4 regions of the Vibrio casei genome follow, and region 4 is predicted to be linked to each of the others. Evidence: predicted binding sites of a transcription regulator. Region 4 holds the regulator's gene; each other region holds the start of a gene.
The links. Region 4 encodes PurR, which represses purine synthesis genes. Its sites were predicted from a motif close to TNANGNAAACGTTTNCNTNA; they were not measured.

Region 1 (2,214 bases), 320 kb from region 4:
GCGACCACCGGCCCATAAACCAATAGATACTGCTGGATTTAGGTGACAACCTGAAATATGACCAATAGCAAAAGCCATCGTCAAGACCGTTAGACCAAATGCAAGTGAAACACCGACAAAACCAATACCTAAATCAGGAAATGCTGCAGCCAGTACCGCACCCACCAAGTACTAGCCAAAACGTACCAAAACATTCTGCTAAATATTTATTCATTTTTTATTCCTATGAATTTAATCCCAAAATAACAATAGTGTGTAATTGAGAACTACGCATAATTAAAACAGCACAAAATAAGTAGTCATATATGGAAAAACAAGACATCTTATGCTGCATTTTTTATAAACTATTAATTTTTAATGATTTATAAGTAATCAATTATTACATCAGTTTTTAAAAACCATAAATTAAAAGTGACATTAATCACAGTTAATCATAAATCGCTCAATAAATGACTTGATCTAACACCAAACTAGATATACTGTTTATTTATACAGTATGGATATATGGACAGTTAATTATGTTTACTCACAATACAGCTTTACTTAATCATTCATCAGCTACGCTTGCTTCCAATGAAGATATGTTCTCAGCCAGCAGCCCACTATTATCTCGTTTATCTATGCTTTCTAAACGCCCGAGTTGGTTACTCTTTACTTCAGAAGCAACTCTGCCAACTACCTCTGAACTCATAGCCTTTGGTATTGATACGAATAAAGTAATTAAAATTAAAGCGTCCACTTCAATGTCAGAGAAAGACATCATTTTAAAAGCCCTCAAGGCACAGAATGCTAGTGCTATCGTCTCTGGTGATAATTTCACAGAGGAAGAAAAAAATGAGTTAACGCTCAAAGCAAAACAAGTGAGTTGTGAAATCTTTTTTATGGATCAACATATTCGCCAAACCTTGACACGAAATCTGCATTAATCGTTTCAAAGTAGATCCATTGTTATGGTGAAATTACGTAAATAATTCGATTCATAAAAATAGAGAGCAAACGTTTGCTTTTTAACTGGAAGAAATAAGCCGTGTTCTGTTATTATGCCGCTTTCTGGTATGTAACCTTCATACCTGTTTTTAAGCCTAGCCTCAATTAGGAATATGGAAATGAGCATTGCTAACCAAGTACTAGCCGTGAATGACGACCTTCCCATTCGTACTGATAAACCTGTGCATAGCGGAAAAGTGCGTTCTGTCTATTGGCTAACCGAAGAAGACAGCCATCGCCTTATAAAACAAAAGGGTTACAATGTTGCTGACAATGCACCATTAGCCATTATGGTAATCAGTGATCGCATTTCGGCGTTTGATTGTATTTGGCATGGTGAAGGTGGGTTAAATGGGGTACCAGGAAAAGGTGCTGCATTAAATGCAATTTCAAATCATTGGTTTCAATTATTCAAAGACAACCAACTTGCAGATAGTCATATTCTCGATATTCCTCATCCATTTATTTGGATCGTTCAAAAAGCTAGACCTATCATGATTGAGGCAATCTGTCGCCAATATATTACTGGTTCAATGTGGCGCGCTTATGAAAAAGGCGAACGTAAGTTTTGTGGCATTAATCTTCCCGAAGGATTAGAAAAAGATAAAAAATTACCTGAACTTCTTATTACACCATCAACAAAAGGCATTTTGAAAGGTATTCCCAATGTCCCTGAAGCTGATGATGTAAATGTGTCTAGAGATAATATTGAAGCAAGCTTTCAAGCGTTTAACTTTTCAAAAGTAGAAGATATTACTCATTATGAGAAACTCTTAAAGGATGGCTTTAAAGTGATTAGTGAAGCTCTAGATAGAGTTGATCAAATTTTTGTCGATACCAAGTTTGAATTTGGATACGTTAACGATGCAACTGGTAATGAAAGACTGATTTATATGGATGAAGTTGGGACACCAGACTCTTCTCGTATCTGGGACAAGACAGAATACCAAGCTGGTAATATCGTTGAAAACTCAAAAGAAGGTTTTCGTCAATTCTTACTAAACTATTTTCCTGATCCTGATATTCTTTTAAACAAGAACCGTATGGATGAACGTTTTGCACTTGCCAAACACAATTCTCTGCCTCAAGAAGAGATAATGAAGATTTCTAAAACCTATCTCAATATTGCAGAAAAAGTGACCGGAAAAAAAGTCATTTTAAGCAATAATCCTAAACAAGAAATTATTGATGTACTACGAAATGAATATGACTTGATCGTTTAGTCAT
Region 2 (2,214 bases), 890 kb from region 4:
GGCGACCTTTGTATGCGATGCGACCTTCAATACCTTCTGGTACTAGCTTGTCTGCAGCATTATCCGATTGGAAGTAACGGTCAGATGAACCTTGAGACATCGCACCTAGTGAACCCATACCACGGTAAGACTTGTAAGAACGACCTTGGAAAAGAATTACTTCACCCGGGGCTTCTTCTGTACCTGCAAACATAGAGCCAACCATGACGCAAGATGCGCCAGCGGCAATCGCTTTACAGATATCACCAGAGAAACGAATACCACCATCAGCAATCACAGGAATGCCAAATTCAGCTGCTGCACTTGCCGCTTCTGAAATAGCCGTAATTTGCGGAACGCCAACACCCGTTACGATACGAGTAGTACAAATCGAACCCGGGCCAATACCCACTTTAACCGCATCAACACCTGCATCGATAAGAGCACGCGCCCCCGCTGCAGTTGCTACGTTACCACCGATGATTTGTAGATCAGGATATAGTGCGCGTGTTTCTTTAATGCGATCAAGTACGCCTTGCGAGTGACCATGTGATGAGTCAATCAATAGCACATCAACGCCAGCTTCAACTAACGCTTTAACACGCTCTTCGTTACCAGCGCCTGCGCCAACCGCTGCGCCAACACGCAATCGGCCGCGCTCATCTTTACAAGCGTTCGGTTTACGTTCCGCTTTTTGGAAATCTTTTGCCGTGATCATGCCTGACAGTTGGAAAGCATCATTGACGACCAATACTTTCTCAACACGATAGGCTTGCATGCATTGCTGAACTTCACTCATTGATGCGCCTTCTTTTACAGAAGCAAGGCGATCTTTTGGTGTCATTACTTGTTCAACAGTTTTAGTTAAATCGGTTACAAAACGCACATCACGACCGGTAATAATACCGACAAGATCGTTGCTTTGTGTCACAACAGGAAAACCAGCAAAACCGTGTTTCTCGGTTAATGCTTTTACATCAGCAATGGTTTCATCAGGACGGATTGTCACAGGATTGCTAACCACACCCGCTTCGTAAATTTTTACTAAGCGAACTTCTTCAGCTTGTTGCTCGATCGACATATTCTTGTGAATAAAACCGATACCGCCTTCTTGAGCTAAAGCAATAGCCAAACGAGCTTCTGTTACCGTATCCATAGCGGCAGAGATCATTGGTACATTAAGGGTGATCTTTTTAGTCAACTGAGTGCGAAGATCAGCTGTATTTGGAAGAACAGTGGAGTGTGCTGGGACGAGCAGTACGTCATCAAACGTTAAAGCTTCTTTAGCGATTCGTAACATTGCAATATCTCACATAAGAGTGTTAGAAGGATAAATCCCACTTTTTGAGTCTAAACCCATCAGCGATAAATTCATTTCGTCGTTTCGCATAACAAAATAAATTTGGGATTTGATATTGCAGCGGGATTATACGCCTCGCGCAATCGTTTGACTAGACGTTTTTATAGTTTCTTTATTAAAATTTAGTGAATAATGTAAAATCGTATTCAAGTGGCTGAAAATTGTATAATACAGGTTCTATTTGTCCGTTATTTCTAGGTTGGCACTCCCTTAGATTCGTATTTAAAGATCAAATACCGCTATACTAAGCTTCTATTTGTAACCCTATAATTGAGATTAACCACCGCCATGAGCTCTAATACCAATCCAAATATATTTACCGTTTCTCGTTTAAATGCAGAAGTCCGAATGCTGCTAGAAAATGAAATGGGGATCGTTTGGCTAGTCGGTGAGCTCTCTAATTTTTCAGCCCCAGTTTCTGGGCATTGGTATTTCTCTCTTAAAGATTCTCGAGCACAAGTGAAGTGCGCCATGTTTAAAGGGAATAATCGACGAGTCGTCTTTAAACCCGCCAATGGTAATCAAGTTCTCGTCAAAGCTCGTTTATCACTATATGAGCCTCGCGGTGACTATCAGCTTATTATTGAAAGTATGCAGCCAGAGGGAGATGGTCGCCTACAGCAAATGTTCGATGAATTAAAAATGAAACTGGCTGGTGAAGGTTTATTTGCTCAAAGCTTAAAGCAACCTTTGCCGAAAAATCCAAAGTGTATTGGGGTAATTACCTCGAAAACAGGCGCAGCACTCTATGACATCTTAGATGTATTAAAACGCCGAGATCCTAGCTTGCCCGTTATTATCTACCCTACTGTTGTGCAAGGAGAAGATGCCCCCTTTAAAATAGCGCAGGCAATTGGACGAGCAAACACTCGTAA
Region 3 (2,214 bases), 610 kb from region 4:
GGTGCGCCGTGACAATCGTGTGTACCTGCTTTATTTGGAGAACCAAAACCAATAACCGTTTTAGTACAAATTAGCGTTGGACGAGGATCCGCTTTTGCTGCTTGAATGGCAGCTTCAATCGCATCTGAATCGTGGCCATCAACACCAGGAATAACATGCCAACCATAAGCTTCAAAACGCTTAGGCGTATCGTCTGCAAACCAACCTTCTACGTGACCATCGATAGAAATACCGTTGTCATCCCAGAACGCAACCAATTTACCTAGACCTAGCACACCCGCTAAAGAAGCCGCTTCGTGTGAAATACCTTCCATCAAACAACCATCGCCTAGGAATGTATAAGTAAAGTGATCAACGATGTCGTGACCTTCTTTATTAAACTGTGCTGCAAGAGACTTTTCAGCCAACGCCATACCAACGGCATTCGTAATACCTTGGCCCAGTGGGCCTGTTGTGGTCTCTATCCCCGGAGCATAACCGTATTCAGGGTGGCCTGGTGTTTTTGAATGCAATTGACGGAAATTTTTCAATTCCTCAATTGGCAACGCGTAACCAGAAAGATGAAGAAGAGAATAAATCAGCATAGAGCCATGACCATTTGAAAGAATAAAACGGTCACGATCCGCCCACTCAGGGTTCTGTGGGTTGTGGTTTAAATGGTTACGCCAAAGAACTTCAGCGATATCGGCCATCCCCATTGGGGCGCCCGGGTGACCCGAATTGGCTTGTTGAACACCATCCATGCTTAAAGCGCGGATTGCATTTGCTAAATCTTTACGAGACGTCATGTCTGCTCCTGAGTGCATAAGCGGTTTTATTTAAGGTTGGATAAAGTGTACTAAATTCATTTAACCCACTTTGTGGACGGTATTGTCGCAAAGCACCGTAATGACTGCAAACATTAAGGCACGTATATTTTCGTTTTTGTGATTCTTTGTCGCCTTTTTTTACCTCGCCCACACTTCCCTACATTTAACTGGAATCTAAAGAAAATATAGGGTTAGCAACGCAAACGATACCGTACAAAGGATCACTTACGCTTCAAAAATTAAAATAAAAAAATTATCTCTTTTTATCGGTAAGCAATCGTTTTCCTGTGAACCAACTAAAAAAAGGCTTGTAATTCGACCAATGAAAACTAAAATAGACGTCTAGATGTAGAAACACCTACAATATGAACTGTTTTTAAAGAAGGCGCGATTCATAGCAAAAGCTATATAAGAACGCGTCTTTTCTAACTCAATTTAATTCATTATCAAACAATGAATTTGCGTGATTCAAAGTGGAGCACTCACACATGGCTAAGCATTTATTTACTTCAGAATCTGTATCTGAAGGTCATCCAGACAAAATTGCCGATCAAATTTCAGATGCCGTCTTGGATGCCATCCTAGAGCAAGATCCAAAAGCACGTGTGGCGTGTGAAACTTACGTTAAAACCGGCATGGTAATGGTTGGTGGTGAAGTCACCACTTCAGCATGGGTTGATATCGAAGAAATCACACGTGAAACCGTTCGTGAAATCGGTTATGTCCATTCAGATATGGGTTTTGATGCAAATTCTTGTGCTGTATTAAACACTATTGGTAAGCAATCCCCAGACATTAATCAAGGCGTTGATAAAGCCGATCCTAAAGATCAAGGCGCTGGTGACCAAGGTATCATGTTTGGTTATGCTTGCAATGAAACCGAAGTGTTAATGCCTGCACCTATTACTTACTCTCATTTACTTGTGCAAAAACAAGCAGAAGTACGTAAAAGTGGCAAACTGGATTTCTTACGTCCAGATGCAAAATCTCAAGTAACCTTCCAATACGATCAAGGAAAAATTGTCGGTATTGATGCTGTGGTTCTTTCGACTCAACATTGTGATTCAATCTCAACACCTGAACTACGTGAAGCGGTAATGGAAGAGATCATCAAACCAGTTCTTCCTTCTGAGTGGTTAAATAAAGAAACCAAATTCTTCATTAACCCAACCGGTCGTTTTGTTATCGGTGGTCCAATGGGTGACTGTGGTCTTACTGGTCGTAAAATCATCGTTGATACTTACGGTGGCGCAGCTCGTCATGGTGGCGGTGCATTCTCAGGTAAAGATCCATCAAAAGTTGACCGTTCAGCGGCTTACGCTGCGCGTTATGTAGCGAAAAACATTGTAGCAGCAGGTCTTGCCGATCGTTGTGAGATTCAACTTTCTTACGCTATCGGTGTAGC
Region 4 (2,214 bases):
GTTGGCTAGTCGGAAAATGTTTACCTTTTTGCCATGTTAAAGGCTGCAAAGCATCTAAGTAATCCCAAAGTGGCTGAGTCGTGCTGGTGAATGTTTTAGGATCAACGGGTTTGGCAAGCGCGGGATCATGATTGGTTAACTCGATTAATAATGCTTTTAAAAAACTGGTGCCATGAAATTGAGGTGGTTTTGGATAGGTAATTCGTCCAGGATGCGCTTTGGCATAAGTAAGTAAAGCAAGGGCGGACATAGGAGGCGATGGCAGCTTTTTTGTGTCATAGATATACACCAATTGGCCCACACCCCAAGGCGCTTCTAAGCCGTTGGTCGGCTCTGCAAAATCTGTCGTGACAGGGAGTGATTGATCAACTTTCTCCCAGTTCGGAAGAGCGTCGACAAAAGGCCCGAAGAGTAATTGGTTATGCTTCATGGATTTGAAATTTTCACCATTGATCCAGACGACATCGACACTGCCATTACTATTTTTATTCGCCGCTTTTTCGGCTAAAAGGCGGGTTGTGGTTTCCGCAATGTCACTGACTTTTACATGATGAAGTGTAATCCCATAGCGTTGCTTAACTTGCGAGCTTGCCCAGCGAAGATAATCATTAATTTCTTGGCTTCCTCCCCAGGCATTTAAATACACATCTTGTCCTTTCGCTTTTACTTCAATAGATTGCCAATCCGATAACGTGTCGGCGTGAGACATAAAAGGTAAAGTTGTGGAGAGTGTTAACGCACAGCTAAGCAAAAAATGTTTCATACAAATCCTATGTAATGGTACATGTTGTAATAGAAGACAGAACTAAAAGGAAAAAAATTTCATTATTTCTAATAAATTAGCGCCTTAAAAATGCCATCTATGAGGGTAAGAGCTATCCGGCTCAATGGGTATTTTAGTAAATAAAAACCAGCGACAGGCGCTGGTTTTATAGTTTAGTCATGCTTATTATTGTTGTCTGTTATTTTAATGTTTTTACCGTTGAACGTTCAAGAATTTCAGGAAACATTTCAAATACTTGCTTCGCATGGTCTTTATCTTTGATTCGTTCTAGAAGAATTTCGACAGCATTCTTACCTAAACGACGCTTAGGTTGGTGAATCGTGGTTAATGGTGGTGAAAAGTAAGCCGATAGATCAATGTTGTCATAACCAATGACGGAAATGTCTTCTGGAATATTGATTCCTTTTTCTTGTAATCGACTCATTAGGCCGAGCGCCATAATATCATTGAAACAGAAAACTGCCGTTGGTCTTTTTTCCATAGCCAGAATTTTATCCGCTGCGATGACCGCTGTATCACATTCAAAATTACCTTCTAATAACCATTCTTCAGGTAACGATAAATCTTCTTCAGCTAAAGCACGTTTACAACCGGCGATACGTTCTTTACATGCCATTTTCTCAAAATGACCACTTAAGCACGCAATATCGGTATGACCATGGTCGAGCAAATAGCGGGTTGCTAGGTAACCACCGGCTTCGGAGTTATCAACAATTTTATCGGCTTTCGATGTCTCAGGCCCCCAATCCATAACCACCTTGGGGATGTCTGGATGACCATCTAGCATTTCGCGTAGTTCTTCATCAAGATCGGAACACATTACCAATAATCCATCGACACGTTTTCCTGCAAGCATACGGATATAATCGCGTTGTTTGTCGACTAAACCACCGGTATTACACAAAATGAGAGTATAGCCTTGACGATAGCAATAGCTTTCTACGCCATCGACCACTTCTGCAAAGAATGGATTGGTTGATTGCGTAACTAACATCCCAATCGTGCTGGTGGTATTACATTTTAAGCTACGAGCCACCGCACTTGGGGCGTAATTAAGTTGTTTAACGGCCGCCATGACTTTTTCTTGCGTTGTTTCTGCAACAAAACGAGTCTTATTGATGACATGAGACACGGTTGTGGTTGAGACTCCAGCAATGCGTGCGACATCTTTAATTGTAGCCATAGTGAGTTTCCCTTGTGCGGATGTTACTGAATCTTGTAATAGAACAAGCGACTAAAAAGATAAAAGTCGCCTTTTATGAGCGACTTAGGATAATTTCATATTATTTAACCACTGATTTTAGTCTTAAAAGACAGTGCTGACAATCAAATGGCGTACTTTTATCGATGAAAGCAATCGTCGACGCCAACGATTGCTTTCTAGGTTTTAAGAAAGGAGATACTGAAACTATTATTCTAATGTAGTGGTC

Region 1: VCASEI_RS07430 (phosphoribosylaminoimidazolesuccinocarboxamide synthase) is a predicted target of PurR. The motif match lies at 989-1,008, and genes of this name have one in related genera.
Region 2: guaB (IMP dehydrogenase) is a predicted target of PurR. The motif match lies at 1,415-1,434, and genes of this name have one in related genera.
Region 3: metK (methionine adenosyltransferase) is a predicted target of PurR. The motif match lies at 1,079-1,098, and genes of this name have one in related genera.

The regions. Positions count from the first base shown of each region.
Region 1 is NZ_AP018680.1:1,550,703-1,552,916, forward strand. Features, by position in the region: partial or broken gene aqpZ (aquaporin Z) at 1-214, opposite strand, end outside; gene VCASEI_RS07420 (hypothetical protein) at 519-926, shown strand; gene VCASEI_RS07430 (phosphoribosylaminoimidazolesuccinocarboxamide synthase) at 1,107-2,210, shown strand.
Region 2 is NZ_AP018680.1:2,129,391-2,131,604, forward strand. Features, by position in the region: gene guaB (IMP dehydrogenase) at 1-1,279, opposite strand, end outside; gene xseA (exodeoxyribonuclease VII large subunit) at 1,628-2,214, shown strand, end outside.
Region 3 is NZ_AP018680.1:623,006-625,219, reverse strand. Features, by position in the region: gene tkt (transketolase) at 1-788, opposite strand, end outside; gene metK (methionine adenosyltransferase) at 1,298-2,214, shown strand, end outside.
Region 4 is NZ_AP018680.1:1,235,415-1,237,628, forward strand. Features, by position in the region: gene VCASEI_RS05960 (ABC transporter substrate-binding protein) at 1-763, opposite strand, end outside; gene purR (HTH-type transcriptional repressor PurR) at 963-1,967, opposite strand; gene elyC (envelope biogenesis factor ElyC) at 2,196-2,214, opposite strand, start outside.